Regions from separate parts of the Bacillus sp. 05T21 genome, predicted to be linked through region 2. Evidence: riboswitches for the same ligand, from Rfam matches in the RefSeq annotation. Region 2 holds a riboswitch; the other holds the start of a gene.
The links. A riboswitch is a leader RNA that binds a small molecule or an ion and turns the genes downstream of it on or off. The one in region 2 is predicted to bind magnesium.
Positions count from the first base shown of each region.

Region 1: another riboswitch for magnesium. It lies ahead of mgtE (magnesium transporter); the one in region 2 lies ahead of AC1DKZ_RS05340 (P-type ATPase actuator domain-containing protein).

Region 1 covers NZ_JBFTMD010000025.1:11,377-18,953, forward strand. The annotation lists gene AC1DKZ_RS26680 (alpha/beta hydrolase) at 1-973, shown strand, start outside; partial or broken gene AC1DKZ_RS26685 (choloylglycine hydrolase family protein) at 1,081-2,068, shown strand; partial or broken gene AC1DKZ_RS26690 (serine hydrolase) at 2,224-2,304, shown strand; gene AC1DKZ_RS26695 (FtsW/RodA/SpoVE family cell cycle protein) at 2,421-3,548, opposite strand; M-box (ykoK) riboswitch at 3,737-3,913, opposite strand; M-box (ykoK) riboswitch at 4,433-4,600, shown strand; gene mgtE (magnesium transporter) at 4,878-6,206, shown strand; gene AC1DKZ_RS26705 (phosphodiester glycosidase family protein) at 6,367-7,461, shown strand.
Region 2 covers NZ_JBFTMD010000002.1:88,963-96,425, reverse strand. The annotation lists gene AC1DKZ_RS05375 (sulfurtransferase) at 1-217, shown strand, start outside; RNA gene ssrS (6S RNA) at 334-516, shown strand; RNA gene ssrS (6S RNA) at 538-721, shown strand; gene AC1DKZ_RS05360 (hypothetical protein) at 778-1,227, opposite strand; gene AC1DKZ_RS05355 (hypothetical protein) at 1,311-1,622, shown strand; gene AC1DKZ_RS05350 (glutathionylspermidine synthase family protein) at 1,626-2,861, shown strand; gene AC1DKZ_RS05345 (DUF350 domain-containing protein) at 2,858-3,244, shown strand; M-box (ykoK) riboswitch at 3,448-3,613, shown strand; gene AC1DKZ_RS05340 (P-type ATPase actuator domain-containing protein) at 3,968-4,693, shown strand; gene AC1DKZ_RS05335 (5'-3' exonuclease) at 4,826-5,692, shown strand; gene AC1DKZ_RS05330 (FbpB family small basic protein) at 5,880-6,020, shown strand; gene AC1DKZ_RS05325 (acyltransferase family protein) at 6,353-7,463, shown strand, end outside.

The DNA.
Region 1 (7,577 bases), on a different contig from region 2:
TTTTCAACTTAGCATGTCGTATAGTCCTGTTGCAGAGCGTCCATCATATAGTAAGCCTGAATCATTCATTGATAAAGAAGTAGTAGTTGGAAGTGGTGCGTTTCCATTACCAGGAACATTGTCTGTTCCGAAGGGAAAGGGTCCTTTCCCAGCAGTTATTCTTGTGCAAGGATCTGGAGCAACCGATCAGGATGAAACAGCGTTTGCTTTAAAACCATTTCGTGATTTGGCTGAAGGTCTTGCCTCGAAAGGAATTGCTGTCCTTCGCTATAATAAACGAACTTATGAACATGGATTGAAAACACAGTCCAGTCCTTTTTATACAGTTGATAAAGAGACAACAGATGATGCTCTTCTTGTGACTCATTTTCTTCAAAATGAACCTATGATAGATAAGAATCAAATTTATATTCTTGGTCATAGTCAAGGTGGAATGATGCTTCCGAAAATGATTGAAAAAGACCAAAATAAAAATATTGCTGGGGCAATCGTGATGGGAGGACCAGCCCGTACGATCCAAGATGTTGTTTTAGATCAATTTGAGTATCTTTTTTCCGTTGGAGCAATGAAACCGGATGAATATAAATTTTACAAATCGCAATTTGAATTATTAAATGATCCCAATTTCTCTAGTCAGAATCCTCCAAAAGATTTTTATTTAGGATCAGCAGTATTTTGGGATTCTATTCGTAAAATTAAAGCAGCAGAAATGTCAAAAGAACAAAAGACACCGCTTCTTATTATTCAAGGAGAAAGAGACTATCAAGTTCAATCAAAAATCGAAATTCCTCTTTGGAAAGAACAATTAAAAGAGCGAGATAACGTTGATTATCGACTATATCCAAAGTTAAATCACTTCTTTACAGAAGGAGATGGGGAGTTAAGTAAACCGGATGAATATTATAGTCCTGCTAATATCCCTGAGTATGTTATAAATGATATTGCTGCTTGGGTGCAAGGAAGATCGAAATAAAATTAGCAACCATATTTTTTAATAGAGGTCACGATACATGCCTATTAACTTAAGGATAGAAATTAAATGGTTTCTGTTCAAATAAACTAAATAAAGGGGTGTTCTTTATGTGTACCAGTTTGACATTACAGACAAAAAGCGGTCAGCATCTTTTTGCAAGAACGATGGATTTTACATTAGATTTCAATCAAGAAGTAATAATAGTTCCTCGAAGTTATCAATGGAACAATATAACTGGTGAAACCATCGAGGCGAAACAAGCTGTTGTAGGGATAGGGATTAACCATCAAGGAAAAGATCATCCTGGCGGACGGAGTAAATGAATCAGGTATGACATGTGCAACACCCTATTTTCCAGGATTCGCTAGTTATAGTAACAGTATAGATGAAAATAAAACGAATCTGGCTCCATTTGATTTTGTGGCATGGAGTCTCACACAATTCAATTCTGTCAAAGAGTTAAAGAACTCTGTAGATAGTATTTCCTTTTGGGGTGTACCATTACCTGTTTTAGGGGGTACTCCACCGCTACATTGGATTTTAGCGGATAAATGGGGAGATTGTATTGTACTAGAGCCGACAACTGAAGGACTAAAGATATATGATAATCCTCTTGGGGTAATGACCAATAGTCCTGAGTTTAACTGGCATCTACAAAATTTAAGACAATATATCGGTCTTAAATCGCAGCCATATGCGCCAACACAATGGGGGAATGTACCATTAAGTGCTTTTGGACAAGGTTCAGGATCGATGGGACTCCCTGGGGATTTCACCCCACCATCAAGGTTTGTTCGGGCAGCATATGGCAAACAAAATATTCAAGGTATAGATAATGAAGAAGAGGGCATATCGGCCATTTTTCATATCTTATCAAATTGTGAGGTTCCAAAAGGTGGAGTAATAACGGAAGAAGGTACATTAGATAATAACATTTATACAAGCGCAATGTGTATAGAGTCTGGTACATATTATTACCATACCTATGATTGTAGACAAATTATAGCTATTCATTTATTTCATGAAAATTAAGATACAGATGAAATTAAAGCTTATCCGTTCCAGCGGAAACATAAGATATTTTATGAAAACTAATCAGATTTGGAATAACAAAAAAAAGAAAACTTAATTAAGTTTTCTTTTTTTATAGGCGACATGACAATACAAAAGTGGTCCAATTAAATTCAATATAAGAAAAATAACAAGTCAATATATTTCTAATCATTTTAGGTGAAGGGTATGTGATTGAGATGAATAATACATATAATGAAAAGACACATACATCGATTAAACAATTATTTAATAAGTTTTCACCAAAAGCTCCTGCCTTTTTTTTGTATTAAAATTAATATTCATACAGTTAAAAACCTAATTAGAAATTATTTGAACATAGATTGCTCAATGAGGTTAAATTTTATAATCTCCGAAAAATAGAATTATATAAAAATTATATATTATAATTATTAAACTTAATTTTATTGAAAATTGAAATATTAAGCAATATTCCTATTGCTATTAAATTGACCATTAAAGAACTTCCACCAAAACTAACAAATGGAAATGGAGTACCCGTAAGAGGAAATAGTCCCGTAATACCACCTAAATTTACAATGGATTGCATACCAATCATACATCCTATACCAATTGCTATAAAACTTCCGAATGGATCTACACATAGTTGTGCAATTTTTAAGGAACGAAGAACGATAGTCAAAACCCCTGCCAATACAATAAATACACCAATAAACCCTAGTTCTTCAGAAACTATTGCCATTATAAAATCAGTATGTGGTTCTGGAAGATAACCGGTTTTTTGAATGCTATTTCCGAATCCACGTCCAGTAATTCCTCCAGAGCCAATGGCAATAAAAGAATTTACAAGCTGATATCCTTTTCCTTGCGCATCAACAAAGGGATTGAGAATTGTAGTAATACGTGTCTTTTGAACTTCTGACAAGCTAAATTGAATTAAAAAGTACAAAAAAGGTAACCAAAAAATAGAACTGATTATAATTCTTTTAATTAATAGATTTACATTTATTCCAGAGCAAAGAAATATGCTAAAACCTATACCTAATATTAAAAGTGCAGATCCTAAGTTTGGCTGTTTATAGATTAGAAAAAAAATTGCAGCTAAAAAAAATAAAAGTTTTCCGCTACCACTCCAAATCTTTTTAGCTTGTTCTTGTCGTAATGCAAAAAAACGGGCTGTTACAAGTATTGTTCCTAATTTAAGAAATTCAGCTGGCTGTATTCCAAAGATCCATGATTGAGCATTATTTACCACTTTTCCTTTCCACAAAACCATAATTAATAAAAAAATTCCCCCAACCATAATACAGATAGAGACTATTCGTTTTTTCCATATTTCATATGGGAGAATAGCACAAACTATTAACCCAATTGTTCCTAAAAATAGCTTTGTTAATTGAGAATCAACAAAATGCCTACTGTTATAACCGTAATGTTGAACAGCAACAATGGAGCTCGCGCTATACATCATGATAATACCTAAAGTACATGTTATGAATAGAGGGAGGAGCAATAGATAATCGAGTTTTAATATTTTTTTCATTTTAATATCCTCCTGATTTACATTAACACTTAATATTACATTTGCTAATGAGTAGAATCTTGTTCTCATCAACTACTAAATAGTATTCTTGTTTTGAAAGATTCTATAGCTTACACCCTGTTTTCTTACGCAAAAATCCCCCCTAGTTACATACTAGGGGGGATTTAAATTGGCATGACTAAATAAAGCTTTCCTCCCCCTAGTAGAGCTTTGGCACTATACAACGTAAAGTAATGGAAATTGATTACTTAGCTATCTTAAGAAGAGCCTTAATCCGACAATTCCTGTTCTACCCATTGGCGTCTTTCGACATTTTTGGGCAATAGCCTGTGTTTGTATAGGAGCCTCACCTAACAGGTTTAGCAATATAAATTTTATGTATTTGTTTCGTGTAGCCAGCATAAATACTTTTTTTTTGCTTGTCAAGTAAGCATATTGCTAATTTTATATTCTTTATTGTTTTATGAATTTTGAGAAATAATGCAAGAAAATGTATTTAATCATCTCGTATAGATACTTATTTTCGGCCTGTAGTGTATAATTTGATTAAGTAGTTTAATCATATAAATTTGATAAACAGTAAAGAAGATTTTAATCATAAAATAAGATTTTTGAAGAATTTTCTTTGAAGTACGGTATGACTAATAATTCAACTCCTGCTATAAAGTTACAAATAAATCATAAACAATAAGTTTCCTATACGAAATTTCATATATTTTATAACGTTTCTTCGAACTAATTGTATATAAATTTTATATCTTTTAAGTTGAATTTCAAATTTACAATAGAGTCGAATTACATTTCTCTAAAAAAGAATTTATTATGAATCGAATCGAAAGTTAGTTGACAAATATTAAATTCTGGTTTAAATTTTGAAGTAATTCAATAATCTTTGTTAGGTGAGGCTCCTGTATAGAGAAACGCTGCTGCCCAAAAATGTCGAGAGACGCCAATGGGTCAACAGGAACGGTCGGATTAAGGCCCTTTTTAATGTAGCTGGTTATAAAAACCTATGCTATACAGTGCTAAAACTCAACGAGGGAGTGGTATACGATTTGATAGAAAGGCACCTCTGGGATTTTTGCAGAGCTGTCTTAATAATCATTTATTTGTATTGTAAAAAACCTTTACTCCTTTTTGAGTAAAGGTTTTTTTGTTTAATGTTATTTATTTTTATCTTGTCTATATTCAAAAAGGAGGTAGTTCTAAATAATAAATTGATTGCAATGTAACTATTAATGCTCTAATAAAAATTTTAGACAGATAAAATAACACAAAACCACTCATGAAACTCTAGAGTCTCCCTTAGCAATATAAGGAGGAGTTAACATGAAGAAATTATTAAATGAATTACTTGTAACCCAAAATAATTTGGATGCAGAGAAAGTTTTACGTCATCCGTCGTATGATGTTGCACAAGAAGTAAAACGGTTTTCAATTGAAGATCAAGTCATATTACTAGATAAGATTCCTGTATTAAAAAGCTCAAAAATTCTTCAACATTTGAGTACAGAAGAAAAATATAATATCTTAATTCACTTATCTGAAAACAAAGCTAAAAAGTTACTAGATTTACAACCGATTGATGAAACAGTAGATCTACTTCTAGCGGTTCATCCGGAAAAACAAGCTAGATTAATGGCGTATTTAAATAAAATCACAAAACATAATGTAAAAAAATTAATGGCTTTCAAACCTGAAACGGCAGGAAGTCTTGTCACAAGTGATTTTGTTGCAGTTAGAGGGAATTGGTCAGTAAAAATGACATTGAAGTACATTAGGGAGCATTCTGAAAATGTAGAATCAATATCTTATATCTATGTTCTTGATAGTCATGGTTATCTTAAAGGAATCGTTTCCATACATGAGTTATTACTAGCAGCAGATGAAGAAATATTATCTACTATCATGATTCAAGAGGTAATTTCAGTACACGCTGAAGTTGATCAGCAAGAAGTTGTAAAAAAGCTACTGAATTATAATTTAGCAGCATTACCCGTAACAACAGCAAATAATGAAATGATTGGTATTATAACATTTGATGACGTAATGAATGTTATGGAAGCAGAAGCTACAGAAGATATCCAAAAGTTAGGCGGAAGTGAACCGTTAAATCAATCTTACTTTGAATCTAGTATTTGGAGCATTTTCTTCAAACGTCTACCATGGTTATTGCTTCTTTTTGTTGCTGAAGCATATACAGGTACAGTACTAAAGTATTTTGAAGACGAAATTGAAACAGTAGTTGCCTTAGCTTTCTTTGTACCGTTATTAGTAGGTACTGGAGGAAATACAGGAACACAGGTTGTAGCAACAATTACTCGTGCAATCGGTATTGGAGAGGTGAAATTTAAAGACATTTTCCGTGTAATGAAAAAGGAACTTGCAATTGGCATGCTTCTCGGACTTGCACTTGGGGTAGCTGGGCTCACTCGTGCTTATATGTTAGGAGTTGGAACAGAAGTTGCACAAGTTGTAGCAATCACTTTATTATTTATTGTTATTTGGGCCTCTATTGTTGCAGCTGTTTTACCCTTGATTCTGAGAAAATTAAAATTAGATCCTGCAGTCGTTTCTGGTCCATTTATTACAACATTTGTTGACGGAACAGGATTAGTAATTTATTTCATGGTTGCAAAAACGTTATTAAATTTGTAAATATACACTGAAATAAATACGAAATGTAGAATAAGTATTTTGCTTTGCTTGCAAAGACATAGTGGGGAACTCGGGAATGAGGGAAACAAACACTTTTGTCTTTAGGAAAATAATATCTTAAAGGATTCATTGAATGTAATTAATGCCGGAGGAGAAACCTATGAAACATCTAAGAAAAATCTTCAAACGAATTTTGCTTCTTTTTTCTATTTTCATGCTTATTGGCATAGGAATATTATTTGGTACTAACTATGGCCGAGATCTTCGTGTAACAATTGCTGGGAGTATACTAACTTCTCAGCATCCACAATATGCGAAATATACATTCCTATCCCAAAAGGAACTAGATAAACTGCAAGATAGAATTAATCATCCAAAATGGTCAAATAGTGATGAGGCTATTTATAAAAAAATAGCAGGAAAAAGATTAGAAGAATTAAAAAATCAGCCATTAAAAATTGATGTAGAAACGATTAAAAGTAACAAAGATAGTCGCTTTCTTTTCGAAGGAAAATTAATCACTATTAGTAACCCTTTCAATGTTAAACTTGTTAGCCATCAAGGGACACAGGGTGATCAAAGAGGAGAAAAAATTAGCGTAATGGCAAAACGTAATAATGCACTTGTTGCTGTGAATGCAAGTGGGTTTGCTGATGAAACAGGAAGGGGAGGAGGAAATGTTGCAACTGGAATAGTAATAGAAAATGGGGAAGCTATTGATACAAATATGGATAGAAATACCCCTACAATTATTACAGGTTTAACAAAGTTTGGACAAATGATAACTGGAAATTATTCTACCCAACAACTCTTAGATAAACAAGTCGTTTCCGCAGCAGGATTTATGCCACAGTTAATTGTAAATGGAGAAAAAATGATCACAGAAGGAGACGGCGGTTGGGGTTCTGCTCCGCGAAGTATTATGGCCCAAAAAGAGGACGGCACATTAATGTTTCTTGTGATAGACGGTAGGCAGACACATAGCATAGGAGCTACGTTAAAAGAGTGTCAAGATATTCTATATGAAAAAGGAGCAATAAATGCAATGGCTATGGATGGAGGGTCTTCTGCTACACTATATTTAGGAGGGAAGGTTATCAATTCACCTTCTACATTATCCCATGAAGATCGTTATTTACCGAATGCTTGGGTAGTAACAGCAAATCCGAAACAAAAAATAAAAATGACAATAGATGGGGAAAAAGTAAATCCCGAAACCTTCTATAAATTTGATACAAATATTACTTCACATTAAGTAGAAATCAAAGGCGAATAAGTAATATGAAATGTTTTTATATACCGATTAACGTATAATTTAAATTATGTATTTTTTACATAATAAAATTATATTTAAAGTGAAATATATATAAC
Region 2 (7,463 bases):
ATCGGGACACTTAAAAAACGAAGAGGAACAGCAAGGGCGTTTCCAAAATCTTGATAAAGAGAAGGAAACAATCGTATATTGTGGTTCTGGTGTTACAGCGTGTCCGAACATAGTTGCATTAAAATTAGCTGGTTTTCAAAATGTTAAATTGTATACAGGTAGCTGGAGTGATTGGATTTCTTATCCAGAAAATCAAATTGCAAAAGAAGAAGGTTAATCACTTGCATGCAAAAATAATTTGTATTAAAATAAGGTCACAAGCAAGAGATTGCTTCAAAAAAATTATATTTTACACATTGGAAACAATGTGATAATATAACGACAAGTAAATAATACATCCTGCGGTGTGCGTAACTTATTTATGTCTAAAACCGATGTTAGTTTTACGGAAGCTCAATATTTAGTGACCATTATCAAGCCTTCCTTGTGGAGGAAGATATACGGTAACTGTGAGGGCATCCACCTGCGAGTAGCGGGTTTTTGGACATTTACGAGAGACGGCACTTGCGGGGGTCTTATTTCAACTAATAGTATATAAAATTCCTACGGTGTACGTAGCTTGTGTATGTCTTAAACCAATAAGTATAATGCGGAAGTTCAATATTTAAATGTAGATAGCAGGCCATCTTTTTAAGAAGGAAGTTACAAACATTTGTGAGAACATCCACCTGTGAGAGCAGGTTTATGGACATCTATAGATAACGGCATATGTGGGACTATATAAAAAAACCTTACGTTTTATACGTAAGGTTTTTTTGTTGAATAAATATACTCATGTTATCTCGATTTACCTGTAAAGTTCCCATAATAAATATAGCACTTGCGGTCTTCATCAATTTCTCTTGAATCGAGGGTGAATTCCAAATGTATTCCATCCCGTTGAATATATATAATATCTGAATGGAGAGAGGGTAAGATATCCTCGTAATTCCAAATATCTTTACTTTCTATCATAATTGAGCAGGTTTCCTTTAGTTCTCTAATTTCAAAACCTATGTGCGAGTATGTAGGATCTGAAGGGTCGTTGGAAAAAACTTCTTTTTGTATATATAACACTGCTGTCCCGTCTGGATCTACTGAAGTTGCAGTAACGATATATGTATTTCCATCTTTTATAAAATATTCACAAGTCATGCGCGCGACAATTTCAGAATTAGAAATATTTGCGTAGTTCCATAAAGCTGGATACCCGTTTGTTTCATCATTGAGCCGATATTCCAATCTCATTTTATCCCTCTTCTTCCTTTTTCTTCTACTTTATCATGACATCTTATATAATAGAAATATAATTTAAAAAGGGGAGTGCAAAGGTGACAAAAACGAAATGGCTAGTAGGTAGTGTCCTGACATCTTTAATGACGGGCACTTTATTTGGCTGTGCGCAAGATATTCCCCCCGAACCGAATGATAATAGTTGTTCTGATTGGGATTGGGATGATGAACTTGGTGTTTGGCAGTGTGATGATAGTAGTTCAGGTTATCGTGGACATTACTTTTATGGTGGTAAATACTATCAAAATAAATCCACCTTCAAAAATTCATCAGAGTTTAAAACTTATCAATCTTCGGCCGAATTTAAAGGTGGAATTGGAAGCGGTTCAAAAGGTGGATTTGGAGGTTAAAATATGTCGCAATACATAAAGAAACGAAAAGAATTTTATTCGAATTATCCTCATTTCTGGTCGGATTTATATGAATGTGAGTATAGTTTGTTTCATGTTTTCCCGATAACAGAGCAAACGATGAAACAATTACAAGTAGCAACTGAACGAATGGGGAAAATATTTTTTAAGACTGCTAGACTTCTTCGGAATGTATCTAATGAACAGCTTCTTGAACTCGGTTTTCCAACTGCAAGCTTGCCTTTTATTAGACTGAAAGGGATGTATCCTGAATCTGTTATTTCACGATTTGATTTTGCTTTAACAGAGGATAATCGTATTAAAATGCTTGAGTTTAATAGTGATACTCCAACTTTTATTGTGGAATGCTTTCAAATGAATGGAAAAGTTTGTGAAGAACTTGACTATGATGATCCAAATGCAAATCAAGAGCGCTTACTTTCTTCTGGTATTACAAAAGCCGTAATGGAATTTACAAAAGGAATGGAAGATCCAAATGTTGTTTTCACAGCTCATCATGAACATATAGAAGATTGGAATACGACTATGTATTTGAGTGGGCTATGTCATGTTGAAAATAAAGTGATGCCAATGACAGAACTTAGAATTACAGATGATGCTTTAGTAGATAGAGATGGTGTACCAATTGATGTTTTGTATCGCCAAACATATCCAATTGAAGACTTAATTGAAGATCAAGATCCCGAAACGGGGGATTTGGTGGGAGTAGAACTTTTGCAACTTGTAAAAGAAGGAAAGCTTTTTATTATAAATCCTTTGTCGGCCTTTTTACTTCAGCCGAAATCAATTCAATGTCTTATTTGGGGATTAGCAGAAGAAGGTGCTTTTTACACAAGTGAGGAACAAAAGTGGATTAAAGAATATATGCTTCCTACATATTTAGAGCCAGATTTATTTTTGGGGAAAAGTCCTTTCGTTCAAAAACCTTCGTTCGGTAGGGAAGGTGACACGATTACGATTCGTGATAAGGATACAAATATTATGATTCGAAATGCACATGAAACGTATAAATCGTCACTGCCTATATTTCAGAAATATACAGAGCTTCCAGTTGTATTTTTGGAAACTGAAAAAGGAATTGAGAAGCTGTCGTACGTGTTTGGGGCTTTTTTAATTGCTGGAAAAGCGAGCAGCATCGGTATACGTGCCGGGGAAAAAATTACGGGAAATGAATCGTATTATTTACCGGTAGGTATTAAGAAGGAGGAAAATAAATGATTAATTTTTTACTATATTTAGCAGTATCACTTGTACTTTTGTGTATCGGTCTTTTTCTTATGGAAGTGACAACGAAAGTTAAGGAATTTAAGTTAATGGCTCAAGGGAATAAAGCGGTAAGCTATGTACTTGGAGGAAGACTACTTGGTCTTGCTATCGTTTTATATTCAACGGCTGCTAATTCTATTTCAATTCTTGATATGGTTTCATGGGGAGCTGTTGGGATCTTAGCTCAAATTATTGTCTTTTATTTAGCGGAATGGCTTACACCACGTTTTAATATTAATAAAAGTCTTGAAGAAGATAATCAAGCAGTTGGTCTTTTCCTTATGTTTTTATCACTTTCCATCGGAATTGTAATTGCTGGTTGTGTAACGTATTAAAACCCTTACATTTTAACGTAAGGGTTTTATTTTTCATTTGCTAATTTTTTGCAATATGTGTTCAATTAATTTATGTAGCCGAACGCTGAGCAGGATGCGTATTAGTGTACTAAACTCGAGATAGTTATTGTAATAAGGAAAAGTTTCCATACAAAGTGTTGACATCTATTTTAAATAAGAGTAACATTTTCTATGTAATTATAATAAGTCTCTGTTAGGTGAGGCTCCTGTATAGAGAAATGCTACTGCCCAAAAATGTCGAGAGACGCCAATGGGTCAACAGGAATGATCGAATTAAGGTTTTTCTTAACGTAGCTGGTAATGAACCTATGCTATACAGTGCTAAAACTCGGCGAGGGAGAGGTCCATAGATTTCTAATTGTATTATATTAGGAATCGCTTATTTGTGTATGCAAAGACCTTTGCTCTCTTATGAGTAAGGGTCTTTTTTGTTAGCAAGCTATGAGTAATTTCATAGTATAGATTATAACTAAAAAATTAAAGAGGAGGTGAGGAGCATGTCAAATTCTGACTCGGTTCCGTTACCCATATACTTCAAATCAAAAATATATGATGTAGGCAGGAAACGACTTGTTCCTCCCTCTATATTTATCATAATGTAGCGTTTATTCGAGTATTTAAGCGCTAGACACTTTCACAGTAAAGTGGATAAATTGAGAAACAAAGCGTTTCTTCCTATGTTGTAAAGGAGGAGACGATAATATGTTATATGTAAATAAGAGTGTGGGTAACACTTCGTATAAATTAAGTAAAAAAGCAATGAAAGAACAAACAATGCTTCAAAAAAATAAAGATTTATTAATTGAAATCGCAACAAGAGATGTAAAATCTGTATTTGCGTATTTTAAAACAACAAGAGACGGACTATCTATGAAAGAGGCACAAAAGCGTATTCAAGTATACGGCCGAAATGAATTAACTTCAAAAAGAGCGCGTATTACGGAAGTAATGATGAAGCTAAGTGGAATGATCCCAGGTCTTTCAAAACAAAATATGGGTGATGAATTACAATGTGAAACAGTTACTGTTTCTAGAGTAGCTGGCTGTAGCGTAACAGGGCTAAACAGTGAACTAAAAATGATGAAATTACCAGTACAAGAGCTTGTACCTGGAGATATGATTTTTCTTGCAGAGGGCGATACAGTGCCAGCAGATGTACGTATTATTTATGCAAATGATTTATTAGTAAATGAATCTATGCTGACAGGAAACGATGCTAGTATTGAGAAATTTGAAAGTTGCTATCATCTTGAACGTAAACGATTTATTCCATTAAAACGGATGAAAGACTATAACCCACTTGAACTTGAAAATGTATGTTTCAAAGGTACGTATATTGTTGACGGAAATGCAAAGGCTGTAGTTGTTTCGACAGGTAAAAATACGTATTCAGGAATACTTCATACTTGCTGCGGTAGAATGTCTTAATGTGTTAATGATGCTAAATATACAAAAACAATGTATAATAGACAAAGTTGAACAAAAACGTAGAATGGTAATCTATATATAACCTTACGTGATAACGTGAGGTTATTATTTTTTGTTAGTAGGAGAGGAATTATGAAAAAAGTATTATTAGTTGATGGTATGGCACTATTATTTCGTGCTTTTTACGCAACAAGTGTATATGGACAATTTATGAAACGACAAGATGGTACCCCGACGAATGGGATTCATGGTTATATGAAGCATTTATTAACAGCAACACAAGCAATCGAACCAACGCACATTGTAACGTGCTGGGATATGGGAAGTACGACATTTAGAACGGAATCTTTCTCGAATTATAAAGCAAATCGTGCAGCACCGCCGGAAGAATTAATTCCGCAATTTGATTTAGTGCAAGAAATGACTGCGAAATTATCTATGCCTGTAATCGGTATGAAAGGTTATGAAGCGGATGATTGTATCGGTACGCTTGCAAAACAATATTGCAATGAAGCGGAAGTTTATATTTTGACAGGTGATACAGATTTACTTCAACTTGTTGATACGAATGTTACAGTTATGCTTCTTCGTAAAGGAATTGGAAATTACGAGTATTACACACCGGAAAAAATCATGGAAGAGAAAGGTGTAGAACCTTGGCAAATTGTTCATGCGAAAGCTTTCATGGGTGATACAAGTGATAATTATCCGGGTGTAAAAGGTATTGGTGAAAAAACAGCGTATAAGCTGATTCAAGAATACGGGACAGTATCGGCAGTGCTAGAAAATATAGCATCATTAACGAAAGCGCAGCGCACAAAAATTGAAAGTGATTTAGAGAATTTAAATATCTCTTTACAATTAGCGCAAATTCATTGTGAAGTTCCAATTGCATGCTTATTAGAAGAAGGGTTACACACAATGGACGAAGAAAAACTACGCTTTGTTTGTAACGAAATGAATTGGGGAAGACCTGAAATATTAATTAATATGCTTTAAAGAGCATGGAAAGGTTGATCAAATATATTTTTGATTAACCTTTCTTTTTTTGTTCACAAAGTTGTCAGAAAATAAACGGAATTTTCATCTGAAGTTCAAATGGAATTCACAACAATCAATTATTATAAGAACACACAGATAATTCCTTATCTTTTATATAAACCATCCCCCAAGGAGGAAAATAAACATGCGAAAAAAAGTGAGAAAATCCTTTAAACAATTATTAATAGAAAATAAACAATCCCTACTAACTAATAAAGAGAATATGAAAGAAATTGAAGAACGGATTGAGAAACGACATGTAGCATATAATGGTGCTAATAATTAAATAAAATAAAAAAGATAGCCTATAAATAAAGGCTATCTTTTTTATTTTATATTGAAAAAACACTAGTCCTCTCTTTAATTTTGTAAGTATGCAACATATTTTTATAGTGTTTTTCTAACAATATTACCCATTTTTTGAGGTTGAAATTGGTATATACCAATTTTTAAGATTTACTATTCATAATATTACAAAAAATGTTACAATACACTCAAATTTATACTATAAAATCATTTTAATATGAAAAATTGGAATGAAAAGAAAGGAGAGGAATATGAATAAAGATGTCGCTTTGAAATGATTATTATCATTTCATTAGGAGTTGATGTAAAACGATGGAGAGGCATGAAGAACTGGATTCTATAAGAGGAATTTCTTCATTGGTAGTAATGATTGGTCATTATTTGATGATTTTCTCAGCATTTCAAAATTACAGTTATGAAGATAATAAACCATTTGTTGTATATCTATTAAAAGAAACGCCTGCACGTCTTATTTTTAGTAGTGGTAACGAATCTGTTATTATCTTTTTTGTTTTGAGTGGATTTGTTTTGTATGAATCTATTCAAAAAACAAATAGTAGCTATGGATCATACCTTTTAAAACGTATATGCAGAATATACATTCCATATATTGTGGCAATAGTCATAGCTATTATATGCCAGACTACAATAAGTAAATATGGTATTTCTTATTTAAGCGAATGGTTTAATCGCTCATGGACGATTGAAAGTTCTTTAAGTCTAATAGCACAGCATGTTTTATTGGTTGGGAAATATAATACAGATACATATAACAGTGTGATTTGGTCACTTGTACATGAAATGCGAATATCTATAATTTTCCCGTTAGTTTTGATGGTTTGTTTACGCAAAACAGTAAGGGGTTCATTACTATCATTGTTTAGTTTTAGTATATGTTCTGTCGTGATATTATTTTTATTTCGCTCGAGTTTAACATTAACAAGCTATGTATTAACGTTGCATTACACAGTGCTGTTTTTACTAGGAGCACTAGTTGCGAAGTATAAAAATAATTTAATAGCTTTTTATAGTAATTGTACTAAAAATACGAAAATTACATGGTTTTTATTTGCGATTTTACTTTATATGTATGAAGGGCTTATTGGAGAAATTAAAGTGCTCAATAATTTTATATTTCGAGACTACGTAGTAGCGATAAGCGCATGTCTATTTGTCATATTAAGCCTTTCAGTGTCAACATTTTCAACCTTCCTACGCAATAAATACTTGTTGTATTTGGGGGAAATTTCTTACAGTCTTTATTTGTATCATCTTATATCATTATTTTCCTTAATATACATGCTCAATGATGTATTACCGCTAACTATTATTTTGATTATGTCGCTCATTCTTTCTTTTATACTTGCAACGATTTCATATTTGTTTGTAGAGAAATTTTCATTCAGATTAGGAAAGTATATAA